One region of the Enterobacter cloacae complex sp. genome, then DNA from elsewhere that is predicted to be linked to it. Evidence: predicted binding sites of a transcription regulator. Region 1 holds the regulator's gene; each other region holds the start of a gene.
The links. Region 1 encodes CRP, which controls carbon source genes, mostly activating them, when cyclic AMP is high. Its sites were predicted from a motif close to ATGTGANNNNNNTCACAT; they were not measured.

Region 1 (4,190 bases):
GGAGATGGACATGGCCATCCGCAAGGCGCGGGATCTGGGTAAACACATCAGCTACTTTGGTCCAGAGGCGAATGACTTCGGCCTGCTGGAGCAAACCTTCCGCGAATACGGGCAAAGCGGCACCGGACAGTCCCGCAAGTATCTGCACACCTACGATGAAGCCGTTCCCTGGAACCAGGTACCCGGCACGTTCACGCCTTGGCAGCCGCTGCCGGAACCGACTGACGTGCTGTTTTACGAAGGGTTGCACGGCGGCGTGGTGACGCCTCAGCACGACGTGGCGCGCCACGTGGATTTGCTGGTGGGGGTGGTGCCGATTGTTAACCTTGAGTGGATCCAGAAGCTGACGCGCGACATCAGCGAGCGCGGCCACTCGCGTGAAGCGGTGATGGACTCGGTGGTGCGCTCCATGGAAGACTACATCAACTTCCTGACGCCACAGTTCTCCCGCACCCACATTAACTTCCAGCGCGTGCCCACCGTGGATACCTCTAACCCGTTCGCCGCGAAAAGCATTCCCTCGCTGGACGAAAGCTTTGTGGTGATCCACTTCCGCAACCTGGAAGGCATCGATTACCCCTGGCTGCTGGCGATGCTGCAAGGCTCGTTTATTTCGCACATGAATACGTTAGTGGTGCCGGGCGGAAAAATGGGGCTGGCGATGGAGCTGATCATGACGCCGCTGGTGCAGCGGCTGATGGAAGGGAAGCAGATCGCGTGATTTTTTTGCCCGGTGGCGCTGCGCTTACCGGGCCTACGTTCATGCTTTTGTAGGGCGGGTCAGCGAAGCGCCACCCGCCAAAAAATTAAGCCTCGACCACTTCATACGAATGGGTGATGTTTACCGCTTTCTCCAGCATCAACGCCACGGAGCAGTACTTCTCCGCTGAGAGATCCACCGCGCGTGACACCGCCGCGTCTTTCAGCGCTTTCCCGGTGACAACAAAATGCAGATTGATGTGCGTGAACAGGCGTGGCGCCTCTTCGCGACGTTCTGACGTCAGCTTCACTTCACAATCGGTCACGTCATGACGGCCTTTTTGCAGGATCGACACCACGTCGATCGCGCTGCATCCCCCTGCCGCCATCAGCACCATTTCCATCGGGCTTGGGGCTTTATCACCGGAGTTACCGTCCATCAAAACCTGGTGCCCGGAGGCCGACTCGCCCAGGAACGTTAACCCTTCAACCCATTTCACACGCGCTTGCATATTCACTCACTCCAACGTTGCATTTTTTATGACAGATTACGTGTACGTTACATTTCTCGCAACGGAAGGCGACCTGCGTCATGCTGAAGCGAGACACCAGGAGACACGCGGCGAAAGCTATGCTAAAACACTCTGGATGCTACAGTAATACATTGACGTTACACATGTATGCAGAGGACATCAAACTTTACTGGCTGCGAAACGTTACGACAGCCGACTTCCCAGGGTATGGGTAAGAATTCGATTGCAACCCCAGAGTCCGGATGCATCTTATGACTCTGGTGACAGCTTATAACAGAGGATAACAGCGCATGGTGCTTGGCAAACCGCAAACAGACCCGACTCTCGAATGGTTCTTGTCTCATTGCCACATTCATAAGTACCCATCAAAGAGCACGCTGATTCACCAGGGTGAAAAAGCGGAAACGTTGTATTACATCGTTAAAGGCTCGGTGGCCGTGCTGATCAAAGATGAAGAAGGGAAAGAGATGATCCTTTCTTATCTGAACCAGGGCGATTTTATCGGTGAACTGGGCCTGTTTGAAGAAGGCCAGGAACGTAGCGCCTGGGTTCGTGCTAAAACAGCATGTGAAGTGGCTGAAATTTCTTACAAGAAATTCCGTCAGCTGATTCAGGTCAACCCTGACATCCTGATGCGTCTTTCTTCCCAGATGGCACGCCGTCTGCAAGTGACCTCTGAGAAGGTGGGTAACCTTGCTTTCCTGGACGTAACCGGTCGTATCGCGCAGACGCTGCTGAACCTGGCGAAACAGCCGGACGCCATGACCCACCCTGACGGTATGCAAATTAAAATTACCCGCCAGGAAATCGGTCAGATCGTCGGCTGCTCCCGTGAAACAGTGGGCCGTATCCTGAAGATGCTGGAAGACCAGAACCTGATCTCCGCCCACGGTAAAACCATCGTGGTTTACGGGACCCGTTAATTCCGGTCAGACGGCGTGCCGCCGCAGGGTGGCACGCCGTTTTTGTCTCTACTCCTCATGTGGCGCAGGCTGATCTATCACCCGGAAGTTAACTACGCACTGCGACAAACGCTGGTGTTGTGTCTCCCCGTGGCCGTGGGCCTGCTCCTCGGACATCTTCAGCAGGGGTTGCTGTTTTCTCTCGTGCCCGCCTGCTGCAACATTGCCGGTCTGGACACGCCGCATAAACGCTTTTTCAAACGCCTGATTATTGGCGGCTGCCTGTTTGCCGGCTGTAGCCTTGCCGTGCAGCTTTTACTGGCCCGCGACATACCGCTGCCGCTGATCCTGACCGTGCTGGCGATGACGCTCGGCGTAACCGCCGAAATCAGCTCGCTGCACGCCCGACTGCTTCCCGCGTCGCTGATAGCCGCCATCTTCACCTTAAGCCTTGCGGGCAATATGCCGGTGTGGGAGCCATTGCTGATCTACGCCCTCGGCACGCTGTGGTACGGGCTGTTTAACTGGTTCTGGTTCTGGCTGTGGCGGGAACAGCCGCTGCGTGAATCCCTGAGCCTGCTCTACGTGCAGCTTGCTGAATACTGCGAAGCAAAATACACCCTTCTCACCCAGCATACCGACCCGGAAAAATCCCTGCCGCCGCTGCTGGAGCGGCAGCAAAAAGTGGTGGATCTGATCAGCCAGTGCTACCAGCAGCTGCACATGCTTGCCGCCAATAAAAATCATGAATATAAGCGGCTGCTGCGTACCTTCCAGGTCGGGCTGGATTTGCAGGAGCATATCTCCGTCAGCCTGCATAATCCGGAAGAGGTGCAAAAGCTGGTGGAGCGCAGCCATGCGGAAGCGGTGATCCGCTGGAACGCGCAGACCGTCGCGGCGCGCCTGCGGGTGTTGGCTGATGATATTCTCTATCACCGCTACCCGACGCGCTTTAACATGGATAAACAGCTCGGCGCGCTGGAGAAGATTGCGCGTCAGCACGCGGATAACCCGGTCGGACAATTTGCCGCCTGGCATTTCAGCCGCATCGCCCGCGTGCTGCGCACCCAGCGCCCACTTTATGCCCGCGACCTGATGGCCGATAAGCAAAAACGGCTCCCGCTGCTGCCCGCGCTGAAAAGCTACCTGTCACTGAAGTCTTCCGCCCTGCGCAACGCCGCGCGGATCAGCGTGATGCTGAGCATCGCCAGCCTGATGGGAATGGCCCTGCACCTGCCGAAACCCTACTGGATCTTAATGACCGTGCTGTTTGTTACCCAGAACGGCTATGGCGCCACGCGGGTCCGGATTCTGCATCGTGCGGGCGGCACGATGGCGGGGCTGATTATCGCGGGCGTGACGCTGCACTTTCACGTGCCGGAGGGCTATACCCTGGCCGGTATGTTGGCGATTACCCTGGTGAGTTATCTGATCATCCGCAAAAACTACGGCTGGGCGATGGTGGGCTTTACGGTGACGGCGGTGTATACCCTGCAACTGCTCACGCTTAACGGGGAACAGTTTATTATTGCCCGGCTGGTCGATACGCTGATTGGCTGTCTGATCGCCTTTGGCGGCATGGTCTGGCTGTGGCCGCAGTGGCAGAGCGGGCTGCTGAGGCAGAACGCCCACGACGCGCTGGAGGCCGATCAGCAGGCCATTCGTCTGATCCTGAGCGACGACCCGCAGCCTTCCCCGCTGGCCTACGAGCGCATGAAGGTCAACCAGGCGCACAACGCCCTGTTCAACTCCCTGAACCAGGCCATGCAGGAGCCGGGCTTTAACGCGCACTACCTGGCGGACATGAAGCTGTGGGTGACGCACAGCCAGTTTATCGTCGAGCACATCAACGCCATGACCACGCTGGCGCGCGAGCACACCATGCTGACGCCAGACCTGGCGCAGCGCTATTTGCAGTCGTGTGAAATTGCGTTGCAGCGCTGCCAGCAGCGTCTGGAGTATGACGCGCCGGGCGAGTCGGGAGAGTCAAATATTATGGAAGCGCCGGAAACACTTACCCACGGCCCGATGAGCACCCTGGAGCAGCATTTGCAGC
Region 2 (4,190 bases), 1.4 Mb from region 1:
GAGATGGCGACCATGCCAATTTTCGTGGTGATCCTGATTGTGTGCGCCATCGGCGCGGTGATCGGCCTGATTAACGGCATCATCATTGCTTACCTGAACGTGACGCCATTCATCACCACGTTGGGTACGATGATCATCGTTTACGGTATTAACTCCCTGTACTACGATTTCGTCGGCGCGTCCCCGATCTCTGGCTTCGACAGCGGCTTCTCTACCTTCACGCAGGGGTTTGTTGCGCTGGGCAGCTTCCGTCTCTCCTATATCACCTTCTATGCGCTGATCGCGGTGGCGTTCGTCTGGATCCTGTGGAACAAAACCCGCTTCGGTAAAAACATTTTCGCCATCGGCGGCAACCCGGAAGCGGCGAAAGTCTCCGGGGTCAACGTTGCGCTGAACCTGCTGATGATTTATGCCCTGTCCGGCGTGTTCTATGCCTTTGGCGGGATGCTGGAAGCGGGCCGTATCGGCTCTGCGACCAACAACCTCGGCTTTATGTACGAACTGGATGCGATTGCGGCCTGCGTGGTCGGCGGGGTCTCCTTCAGCGGCGGCGTGGGTACCGTGCTGGGCGTGGTGACCGGTGTGATCATCTTCACCGTGATCAACTATGGCCTGACCTACATCGGCGTGAACCCGTACTGGCAGTACATCATCAAGGGTGCGATCATCATCTTCGCGGTTGCCCTGGATTCACTGAAGTACGCGCGTAAGAAATAAGTTCTTCAGAATGAAAAGGCCCGCTCACGTAGCGGGCCTTTTTTTGCCCGGTGGCGCGACGCTTACCGGGCCTACAAAATCGCGATCGTAGGTCGGGTAAGGCGAAGCCGCCACCCGACATCAGTTATTACTTCTTCTGCATTTCCAGCAGCTGCTCCGGCGTCACCGCCGGATAACCTTGCGCATTTTCAGGCACTTCATGCATCGCCGGGATTGGCACCAGCGGGCCTAAGAAGCGCGGTTCACGCTTGAACAGGTACAGGTCAGCCAGCGCGCCAAAACGGGCGCCAAACTCACGTACGCGTACGCTCAGCATATCTTTTGGTGACGGCACGGCGTAGCACTGGGCCTGGATCCCCATATGCAGGGCGATAAACAGCGCCCGCTCGCAGTGGAAACGCTGGGTGATGATGATGAAATCGTTGGTGTCGAACACCTTGCGGGTACGCACGATGGAATCAAGGGTGCGGAATCCGGCGTAGTCGAGCACGATATCGGCCGGGTCAACGCCTGCGGCAATCAAATCTTTGCGCATCGTCACCGGCTCGTTATAGCTTTGCAGGGCGTTATCGCCGCTTAACAGCAGATAGTTCACCTTACCGCTGTTATAGGCGTTCAGGGCGCCCTGAATACGATATCGGTAATACTGATTGATGACGCCGGTGCGGTAATACTTGGCGGTACCAAGCACGACGCCAACCTGTCGGTAGGGGAGGTCCTGAAGATCGTCAAAAATGTAGGGGGCTGTTTTCCAGCTCATCCAGCGGTCGAGACCCAGCACGATCAACAGCAGTATGCCGACCAGGACAGACAGGCTGTAAAACACGCGCTTTAACATGCAGATGGCTCGTACCGATGATGAAATTTCCCTCAGGCTACTGTACCCGCCTGGTTAGCGCAAGAAACAGCGAATCAACTGAGGGGTTTTTCGTCAGACTGGCGGGCATTTCTGCCCGCCGGGACGATCAGGCAAGTAGCACGCGGTCGATGGTTGTACAGCCCAGCGCTTTCAGCGTGGCTGCGGTTGCGTCCCACTGGATCAGCGGCGCATCGGCAATTTCAGCCAGGATCGCGCGCTGAATATCCGGATAGTCGTACCCGTTCAGGCTGAGAAGGTTCAGTGCGCCCTGAAGCGGAGGCAGCGTCGGGTTGAACGCGGCATTCTCAGCATAGCTCCCGGTGAAGATGCGACCGTCGCGGCACTGAAGGGCGACGCCGCTTGGGGATTTACTGTACGGCGTGTGGCTTTTGTTGGCGGCTGAAATGGCCGCTTCGCTGAGCGCATCCCCAGAGAGCGCATATCCGTGGTTCTGCTCGTCCATCAGCAGGGTTTTGATCCCAAGATCTTTCGGGCCGAAAGCGTCGGGCAGGTAATCGCCCAGCGTATGCGGCGCGCGGCCCGGCAGGTTGATACGCAGTTCCAGCCCGCTGTTCAGCTCATTCATAAACTGGCGGCAGTGGCCGCAAGGGGTGTAGTTGACGGTAATGGCGCGCAGGGCTTTTTCACCGCGCAGCCAGGCATGACTGATAGCGCTCTGCTCCGCGTGAACGGTTTGCTGCATGGTCGCACCGAGAAACTCCATATTCCCGCCGAAGTACCAGGTCCCGCTTACGCCGCGCGCAATCGCGCCTACGTTAAAATGGGAAAGGTCTGCGCGGGCGCAGGCAGCTGCCAGCGGCAGCAGGGCGAAAGCCAGCGCGTCTTCGTCCAGCCCCGTTGCCTGCTTAAGCGTCGTGACCTGATCTGCCGTCAGCAGGGCGGGGAAATGCGCATCCGCCAGAACCGGAGCCAGGGCTGATTGCAAATTCTCTGCAAGCTGAGAGAAAGCAGCTTGAAAACGTGGATGCATGACGTTGCCTCATCAAGGTTAATGGATCGGTAGTGTACGGAGCCGAACGGCCTTTATATGTGATCCAAATCTCATTATGTGTGCAACTTATGAAATGAAAATGAAATTTGCGCGACGCATCGCAAATTTTAGCCCATCACGGCCAGAATAATCGGGAAGATGAACGGCGCGACCAGGGAAGTAATAATCCCGCAAATCACCAGCGCCAGCGAGCTGAATGCCCCTTCCTGATAATCCAGTTCCGCACAGCGTGCGGTGCCCAGCGCGTGCGAGGCGGTACCCATCGCCAGACCGCGCGCCGCTTTGGTGCGTATTTTCATGATGTTCAGCAGCGTATGGCCAAACACCGCCCCCAGGATACCGACAAAAATCACGCATACGGCGCTAATGGCCGGGATGCCTCCGATGCTGCCGCCCACGGCCATGGCGATCGGCGTGGTCACGGATTTTGGCAGGATAGAGGCGGCAATCTGCGGCGACGCGCCCATCAACAGGGCCACTGACGTGCCGGTGATCATCGCCACCAGGCTACCCACAAAGCAGATGGTGATGATGGACTTCCAGCGCGCTCGGATCTGATGCAGTTGCTCATATAAAGGAAACGCCAGCGCCACCACGGCAGGCTGCAATAAATCGTTGAGGATTTTGCTCCCGGCGAAGTAACGTTCATAAGGTATGCCGGTGAACAGCAGAAAAGGAATGATCACCACCATGGCGACCAGCAGCGGGTTCAGCAGTGGCATTTTAAAACGAACCGCGAGCTTACGGGCAGCGAAGAACACCGCCAGGGTTAACGGCAGGGACCACCAGATATTTTCCATCATTTTTTTGTTTTCTCCCCAACCACTTTACGTTCGCCATGCACAATATGTGAGCTCCAGCTGACCACCAGAAAAACCACCAGCGTACTGATAGCGCAGGAGACGACTATCGGGCCGAATTGCGCTTTAAGCACATCGTAATACTGCATAACCCCAACGCCGATAGGCACAAAAAGCAGGGCCATATAGCGAATGAGAACGAAGCACCCCGGGTTGACCCATTTCGCGGGCAGCACCTGTAATGCCAACAGCACAAAGAGGATCAGCATGCCGATAATGCTGCCGGGTATGGTAATCGGCAGCAGCGACGCGATAAAAATGCCAGCGTACAGGCAGGCATAAATCAGGACGAAGGCCCGAAGGTATTGCCAGAGAGTATTCAGTGATTTGCTCATGGTGAAAGTCCTTGCTGAGACGTATTCATCATACAATTAAACCTGAAAATGTGCCACGGATCACAACATGAATTTTGAGCATAACAGCCATTCCTGAATGGAACGCCGGGCTTTCCACAGTCATAGAGAGCAGCTACTATAGCGCGTCTTTTTTCACAGGTACTCAGAATGCGTGTTTTACTGGCCCCGATGGAAGGCGTGCTCGACTCGCTCGTGCGCGAGCTGCTGACCGAGGTGAACGATTACGATCTCTGCGTGACGGAGTTCTTGCGCGTGGTCGATATGTTGCTGCCAGAAAAATCATTTTATCGCCTCTGCCCGGAGCTGCATCGGCAGAGCCGCACCCCCTCCGGTACGCTGGTGCGCATTCAGCTGCTCGGTCAGTATCCTGAGTGGCTGGCTGAAAA
Region 3 (4,190 bases), 320 kb from region 1:
GGTGATCATGGGCGGCGGCGCGCTGGTAAACCTCGGCTTCTGCTTCATTCGGCTGGCAAAAGTGAAGAACCTGTCGGTAAAAGCCGACTTCTCGCTGGCAAAACCCCTGATCATTACCAACGTTCTGCTCTCCGCGCTCGGCGGCCTGATGTGGTATCTGCAATTCTTCTTCTACGCCTGGGGCCACGCCAGCATTCCGGCGCAGTATGACTATATGAGCTGGATGCTGCACATGAGCTTCTACGTGCTGTGCGGCGGGCTGGTTGGGCTGGTGCTGAAGGAGTGGAACAACGCCGGGCGCCGTCCGGTTGGCGTGCTGAGCCTGGGCTGCGTGGTGATTATTATCGCCGCCAACATTGTCGGCCTCGGCATGGCGAACTGATTACGCCGCCTTTCGACTGCGATGACGCCACTGAACCGGCGTCATCCCCACCTCGCGGTTAAACACCACCGAAAAGTAATTACTGTCCTCAAATCCGCAGCGCATCGCCACTTCGCTGACCATCAGCTCCGTATGCTGTAACAGATACTGGGCGTGGCAGATGCGCAGCTGGCGCAGGTAATGGTTTATCGTCATACCCGTCTGGGTGCGGAACTGCTGGCGCAGCGCGCGCTCGCTGCACTGCTCCTGCTCGCAGAATTTTTCCAGCACGAAACTCTTGTTCAGACTGCCCGCAAGCAGTGCGATCAGCTTATCCAGCAGCGCTTCCTGCATGGTGGCGGAGGGATTATCCGTGGCGTAACGATGGCGCTTCAGGGTCATCACCAGCTGGGCGAAAAGCAGCTCCGACATCTGGTTCGCCACCGGGTCGCCCTTCTGGCTCTCCTGCTCCAGCTGGGAAATCGTCTGGCGCACCTGAGCCATGCCGCTGCTGCTTAAGCGCCAGTGCGGTTCGCCTCCGGCATTCAGAAATCCCGGAATGTTGCCCGCCCAGTCGACATTAAGTTTAAGCCTGTCAGGGCAGTAGATGACGTTCTGCAACACCAGATCGTTAACCGAGGCGTAGGCGTGTTTGTCTTCGGCGCGTATGTAAAACAGATCCCCGCGCGTAATGCGGTAGGGCCGGTCGTTGAGAACGTGTAAGCCATTGCCACGCCACACCATCACCAGCTCGCAGAACTCGTGGGTGTGCTCGGCAAAGACATTTTGCGGGTAGCGGTCCGCCACCGCGACAGCCTGACTCGCGGAGGCAAAAAAATCATCTTTGCGAAGAATTAACTGAGCAGCCACACCACAACCTCTACGGCGAATAACCGGACATTATTAGCCTTTTTGCGGCAAAAAAACGGTGACTGCCCTCGCGTTACTGAAGCAACGCGTCCTTCCCCTGACGAATATCGCGCGGCGACCAGCTAAACTCCCGGCGAAACAGCGTCGAGAAGTGGTTACTGTCGCCGAAACCGCAGCGATAAGCGATATCCGTGACGCTTTCGTCGGTATGGCGTAAAAGATGGCGCGCTTTGATCAGGCGCAGACGGTTAAGGTAACGCTGCGGCGTGAGCCCGGTATGCTGCTTGAGCTGACGATGCAGCGTGCGCAGCGAGAGCGAAAAGTCGTCTGCCAGCGTTTCCCAGCAGACATCTTCAGCGAAATGATCTTCCAGCCAGGCCATGAGCTGGTTCAGCCGCGCGTCGTTATTTTCCATCCCTTCCACCAGGCTGCTGCGGCGCAGCAGCACCAGCAGCTGCATAAACAGCAGCTCGCGGGTGGCAATCGCGTGCGTCTCCTCTGCGTCCTCGCTCTGCTCCATCTGGCTCACCAGCTGACGCACCTGCTGCAACGTGGACTGATTCACCCGCCAGTGCGACGGATAGTGGCCATCCTTCTCTTGCGGCAACAGCTGATTCAGCCCGGAGAGAAACTGGAACGCGTCCGGAGAACGATAGAGCACGTTGGTCAGGCACAGGTTGTCGGTATGTTCATACAGGTGCCTGTCGTGGTCGCGCACGAAGCACACCGTACCGCCGCTGATGGTATACGGCTGACCGTTGAACACGTGGATGCCCGTTCCGTGCTCAACAATCACAATCTCATGAAAATCATGATGATGCTCAGGAAATGCAGCCTGAGGAAGCCGTGGCTCAATCGCGACCGGAGAAGCTCCCGAAGGAAAAAAATCGACGCTGTGCAGTACGGTCATAACGGCCCCCACCAATGAGAAAAGTTCTCAAAATAGTAATTAAGGCCTTCCACGCTCACCTTAAATTTTTGACAGTAAACCGCGCAAAAGCTGCCGGTTTTTCAAGAAACAGGCGGAAAGATCGGGAAATGCGGTCAGCGTCACACTGCCTGCAAACCCCGTCATTACTGGAAACTGTGAACTCCCTCACGTTCACCTTTGCTTTCTTGCCAGCGCGAGATTTGGGTTGTCAGTGGCGAGAAGGTGGCTATTTCTTCCCTTTCTTACACTCATCGCTAATGACTTAAGAAAGGACCCGACCATGACTTTTCGCCATTGTGTGGCTGTCGATTTAGGCGCATCCAGCGGCCGTGTAATGCTCGCCACCTGGGACTGTGACCAGCACACCCTTACGCTTCGCGAAATGCACCGTTTCGCCAATTGTCTGCAAAAACAGGACGGTTTTGTGACCTGGGATATCGATGCGCTGGAAGCGGAGATCCGCACCGGACTTCACCACGTCTGCGAAGACGGTATCCGCATCGACAGTATCGGCATTGATACCTGGGGCGTGGATTACGTGCTGCTGGACAGTCACGGCGAACGCGTCGGCCTGCCCGTCTCTTACCGCGACAGCCGCACCGATGGGCTGATGGCGCACGCCATCGCGCAGCTTGGCAAGGAGAACATCTATGGTCGCAGCGGCATCCAGTTCCTGCCGTTTAACACGCTGTATCAGCTGCGGGCGCTGGTTGAGCAACAGCCAGAGCTGGTTGAAAAGGTGGCGCATGCGCTGCTGATCCCGGACTACTTAAGCTATCGTCTGACCGGCAACATGAACTGGGAATACACCAACGCCACCACCACGCAGCTGGTCAATATCAACACCGATAACTGGGATGAACACCTGCTGGCATGGACGGGCGCCTCGCCGTCCTGGTTCGGCACGCCAACCCATCCGGGCAACGTGATCGGCCAGTGGATTTGCCCGCAGGGGAATGAAATTCCCGTTGTCGCCGTCGCCAGTCACGACACCGCAAGCGCGGTCATTGCCTCGCCGCTCGCCAGCAAAGACGCGGCCTATCTCTCCTCCGGCACCTGGTCGCTGATGGGTTTTGAGAGCAAAACGCCCTACACCAGCGACGCCGCGCTGGCCGCCAATATCACCAACGAAGGCGGTGCCGAAGGACGCTACCGCGTGCTGAAGAACATCATGGGCCTGTGGCTGCTCCAGCGGGTGCTGAAAGAGCAGAACGTCACCGACCTGCCCGCGCTTATCGCGGAAACCGAAAAGCTGAAGGCCTGCACCTTCCTGATTAACCCGAACGACGACCGCTTTATTAACCCGGTGCACATGAGCGCTGAGATCCAGGCCGCCTGTTTTGACGCGGGGCAGCCGGTACCTTCCCGCCCCGCCGAGCTGGCGCGCTGTATTTTTGACAGCCTCGCCCTGCTCTATGCCGACATCCTGAGCGAGCTGGCTGACCTTCGCGGTAAACCGTTCACCCAGCTGCACATCGTGGGCGGCGGCTGCCAGAACCAGCTGCTGAACCAGCTCTGCGCCGATGCCTGCGGCATTACCGTGGTGGCAGGCCCCGTAGAGGCTTCCACGCTCGGCAACATCGGCATTCAGCTAATGACGCTGGACGAACTATTAAACGTTGACGATTTCCGTTCGGTGGTGACGGCGAATAACAGCCTGACCACCTTCACCCCCAATCCCTGCCATGACATTGCCCGCTACCGGGCGCAGTTTCAGCAAAAACGACTGACTAAGGAGCTTTGCGCATGACCACTCAACTTGAACAAGCCTGGGACCTGGCTAAACAGCGTTTCGCCGCCGTCGGCGTGGATGTCGAAGAGGCGCTGCGCCAGCTCGACCGTCTGCCCGTCTCCATGCACTGCTGGCAGGGTGATGACGTTGCCGGCTTCGAGAACCCGGGCGGTTCCCTGACGGGTGGCATTCAGGCAACGGGTAACTACCCGGGCAAAGCGCGCAACGCCACCGAACTGCGTGCGGATCTTGAACTGGCGCTGAGCCTGATCCCGGGGCCAAAACGCCTGAACCTG
Region 4 (4,190 bases), 520 kb from region 1:
TCCACAGGATAGTTTTTGCGTTTTTCAGGATTTCAGCCAGTTTCTGTGCAGAAACGTCGCCCAGGTCCAGAATCTGCTCTTCATCTTTGATGTCGTTAACAGATTTCAGGGTCGCGGTAGCGGTTTCGGAGAACTCGGTTGCCACGCGAACGTCAGTTGGAACCGGGATATCGCAGGTGCCCAGCAGGCGTTTGGCTTCGTCAACCAGGTCTGCTTCATACAGGGATTTACCCACGTTGTGGCCCTGAGCGGCAACGAAGGTGTTCGCGATACCACCGCCAACGATCAGCTGGTCAGCGATTTTGGACAGGGAATCCAGTACGGTCAGTTTAGTAGACACTTTAGAACCACCAACGATAGCAACCATTGGACGAGCAGGTTCTTTCAGTGCTTTACCCAGTGCTTCCAGTTCGTCAGCCAGCAGCGGACCTGCACACGCAACGTCTGCAAATTTACCGATACCGTGGGTAGATGCCTGCGCACGGTGAGCCGTACCGAATGCATCCATCACGAACACGTCGCACAGTGCAGCGTATTTTTTGGACAGGGTTTCGTCGTCTTTCTTTTCGCCTTTGTTGAAGCGAACGTTTTCCAGAACAACCAGCTCACCTTCGGCAACGTCTACGCCGTCCAGGTAATCTTTCACCAGGCGAACCGGGTTGGACAGTTTGTCTTTCAGGTAATTAACAACCGGCAGCAGAGAGAACTCTTCGTTGTACTCGCCTTCAGTTGGACGGCCCAGGTGGGAGGTGACCATCACTTTAGCGCCCTGCTTCAGAGCCAGTTCAATGGTTGGCAGAGATGCACGAATACGCGCGTCGCTGGTCACTTTGCCATCTTTAACCGGTACGTTCAGATCGGCACGGATGAAAACGCGTTTACCTGCCAGATCCAGATCGGTCATCTTAATTACAGACATGGTGAATCCTCTCGTTGATTCTTAAAGTTTTGCAAGCGCAAGGTGCGCTCTACCTGAAACCTTTTGCGGCCATGGCTAACGTGGTGTCGAGCATTCGGTTAGCAAAGCCCCATTCGTTATCACACCAGACCAGCGTCTTGATAAGGTGCGCACCACTGACTCGCGTCTGCGTGCCATCCACGATGGCGCTGTGCGGGTCGTGGTTAAAATCTACTGAGACCAACGGTAATTCCGTATAGTCAACTATACCATGAAATGCTCCCTGTGCCGCTTTTTGCAGCAACAGGTTGACTTCACAGGCTTTTACCGGTTTTTTTACCGTCACGCTAAGATCGATTGCGGTGACGTTTATCGTCGGAACACGCACGGCAATCGCTTCGAAACGGTCGTTAAACTGCGGGAAAATACGGGTGATCCCCGCAGCCAGTTTCGTATCCACCGGAATAATGGACTGGCTCGCCGCGCGAGTGCGTCGTAAATCCGGATGATAGGCGTCGATAACCTGCTGATCGTGCATGGCGGAGTGAATCGTGGTCACGGTGCCTGATTCAATGCCGTACGCATCGTCTAACAGTTTAATGACCGGAATAATGCAGTTGGTGGTGCAGGAGGCGTTGGAGACAATGCGGTGTTCAGCGTGCAGCTCGTGCTGGTTGACGCCAAACACGACGGTGGCGTCGAGGTCGTGACTGCCGGGATGGGAGAACAGGACTTTTTTCGCACCGGCCTTCAGATGCGCTTCGCCATGTTCGCGGTTACCGTACACGCCGGTACAGTCCAGGACCACATCCACACCCAGTTCGCGCCAGGGCAGCCCTTCAATACTGTTCTCATGCAGCACGCGGATTGCATCGTCACCGACGAACAGCTGTTCCCTTTCCTGGCGAACGTCCCAGGCAAAGCGGCCGTGGCTGGTGTCATATTTCAATAAATGCGCCATGCCCGCAGCATCCGCCAGTTCATTGATTGCCACCACGGTGATTTCCGCACGACGCCCGGATTCATATAATGCACGAACCACGTTGCGCCCGATGCGACCGAAGCCATTAATCGCTACGCGTACGGTCATAGATCTCCTGCAAAGCTATCCCTGAGTTTGAGGTGGCTGAAAGAGTAATCCAGCGACGCCCGAAGGGGAATCCTTGCTGTCACAAACTGCGATCGATTGGTCAATTGTCGAACATTTAATCGACTGAAACGCTTCAGCAAGAATAAGCGAATCGCGGAATAAAAGGAATGGTTGTCCAGATGAATAAGCGAGCTATATGACTTGCGTCACATTTCTGGTGGAATAATGTCTACAAAAAAGCCGGGTGATGCTTACGCGTACCCGGCTTACGTTTTGTGCCATTTGTAGGCCCGGTAAGCGTAAGCGCCACCGGGCAAAACAGCAATTACAGCAGTTCTTTCGCCTTCGCGACAACGTTCTCAACGGTGAAGCCGAACTCTTCAAACAGCTGCTCAGCCGGTGCAGACTCACCGAAGGTGGTCATACCGACGATAGCACCGTTCAGGCCCACGTATTTGAACCAGTAGTCAGCGATACCCGCTTCCACCGCCACGCGAGCGGAAACCGCTTTAGGCAGTACGGATTCACGGTAAGCCGCATCCTGCTTGTCGAACGCATCGGTAGACGGCATAGAGACCACGCGCGCCTTCACGCCTTCGGCAGTCAGTTTTTCCCATGCTGCAACAGCCAGTTCAACTTCAGAACCGGTCGCGATGAAGATCAGCTCAGGCTGGCCCGCGCAATCTTTCAGCACGTAGCCACCGCGCGCGATGTTCGCCAGCTGCTCTGGGGTACGCTCCTGCTGCGCCAGGTTCTGACGGGAGAGGATCAGCGCGGTCGGGCCGTCCTGACGCTCAACGCCGTATTTCCACGCCACCGCAGATTCAACCTGGTCACATGGACGCCATGTGCTCATGTTCGGGGTCACGCGCAGGGAAGCTACCTGCTCTACCGGCTGGTGAGTTGGACCATCTTCGCCCAGACCGATGGAGTCGTGGGTGTAGACCATCACCTGACGCTGTTTCATCAGCGCTGCCATACGCACGGCGTTACGTGCATATTCCACGAACATCAGGAAGGTAGAGGTGTACGGCAGGAAACCACCGTGCAGGGAGATACCGTTCGCGATAGCGGTCATACCGAATTCACGTACACCGTAATGGATGTAGTTACCGGCAGCATCTTCGTTGATTGGCTTAGATCCAGACCACAGGGTCAGGTTAGATGGCGCCAGGTCAGCGGAACCGCCGAGGAATTCTGGAAGCCATGGACCAAACGCTTCGATCGCATTCTGAGACGCTTTACGGCTGGCGATTTTAGACGGGTTCGCCTGCAATTTCGCAATGAACTCGTTCGCTTTCGCGTCGAAATCAGACGGCATGTCGCCTTTCATACGACGGGTGAACTCGGCTGCTTCCTGCGGGAAGGCTTTTGCGTAAGCCGCAAACTTCTCGTTCCAGGCCGCTTCTTTCGCCTGACCCACTTCTTTCGCATCCCACTGAGCATAGATCTCAGACGGGATTTCGAAGGCTGGGTGTTTCCAGCCAAGCGCTTCACGGGTCAGTGCGATTTCCGCGTCGCCCAGCGGTGCGCCGTGGGAGTCATGGGTGCCCGCTTTGTTCGGAGAGCCGAAGCCGATGATGGTTTTGCACATCAGCAGGGACGGTTTGTCGGTCACGGCGCGCGCTTCTTCTACTGCACGTTTAATCGAGTCAGCATCGTGGCCATCAACGCCACGCACAACGTGCCAGCCGTAGGCTTCGAAACGTGCAGCGGTGTCGTCAGTGAACCAGCCTTCAACGTGACCGTCGATGGAGATGCCGTTGTCGTCGTAGAACGCAACCAGTTTACCCAGTTTCAGGGTACCTGCCAGGGAGCACACTTCGTGAGAAATGCCTTCCATCATGCAGCCGTCGCCCAGGAACGCGTAGGTGAAGTGGTCAACGATGTCGTGGCCCGGACGGTTGAACTGTGCCGCCAGGGTCTTCTCAGCAATCGCCATACCCACTGCGTTCGCAATGCCCTGACCCAGCGGGCCGGTGGTGGTTTCAACGCCTGCGGTGTAGCCCACTTCCGGGTGACCTGGAGTTTTGGAGTGCAGCTGACGGAAGTTTTTCAGCTCTTCGATTGGCAGATCGTAGCCGGTGAGGTGCAGCAGGCTGTAGATCAGCATAGAGCCGTGGCCGTTAGACAGCACGAAACGGTCGCGGTCTGCCCATGCCGGGTTCTGTGGGTTGTGGTTAAGGAAATCACGCCACAGGA

Region 2: cdd (cytidine deaminase) is a predicted target of CRP. The motif match lies at 2,625-2,642, and genes of this name have one in related genera.
Region 3: rhaS (HTH-type transcriptional activator RhaS) is a predicted target of CRP. The motif match lies at 2,270-2,287, and genes of this name have one in related genera.
Region 4: epd (erythrose-4-phosphate dehydrogenase) is a predicted target of CRP. The motif match lies at 2,183-2,200, and genes of this name have one in related genera.

The regions. Positions count from the first base shown of each region.
Region 1 is NZ_LT991957.1:1,674,951-1,679,140, forward strand. Features, by position in the region: gene DBR02_RS08550 (phosphoribulokinase) at 1-721, shown strand, start outside; gene DBR02_RS08555 (OsmC family protein) at 807-1,211, opposite strand; gene crp (cAMP-activated global transcriptional regulator CRP) at 1,523-2,155, shown strand; gene DBR02_RS08565 (YccS/YhfK family putative transporter) at 2,213-4,190, shown strand, end outside.
Region 2 is NZ_LT991957.1:263,220-267,409, reverse strand. Features, by position in the region: gene mglC (galactose/methyl galactoside ABC transporter permease MglC) at 1-717, shown strand, start outside; gene sanA (outer membrane permeability protein SanA) at 845-1,555, opposite strand; gene cdd (cytidine deaminase) at 1,683-2,567, opposite strand; gene DBR02_RS01245 (CidB/LrgB family autolysis modulator) at 2,696-3,391, opposite strand; gene DBR02_RS01240 (CidA/LrgA family protein) at 3,388-3,783, opposite strand; gene dusC (tRNA dihydrouridine(16) synthase DusC) at 3,952-4,190, shown strand, end outside.
Region 3 is NZ_LT991957.1:1,997,598-2,001,787, forward strand. Features, by position in the region: gene rhaT (L-rhamnose/proton symporter RhaT) at 1-382, shown strand, start outside; gene rhaR (HTH-type transcriptional activator RhaR) at 383-1,231, opposite strand; gene rhaS (HTH-type transcriptional activator RhaS) at 1,305-2,141, opposite strand; gene rhaB (rhamnulokinase) at 2,443-3,912, shown strand; gene rhaA (L-rhamnose isomerase) at 3,909-4,190, shown strand, end outside.
Region 4 is NZ_LT991957.1:1,159,810-1,163,999, forward strand. Features, by position in the region: gene pgk (phosphoglycerate kinase) at 1-919, opposite strand, end outside; gene epd (erythrose-4-phosphate dehydrogenase) at 969-1,988, opposite strand; gene tkt (transketolase) at 2,314-4,190, opposite strand, start outside.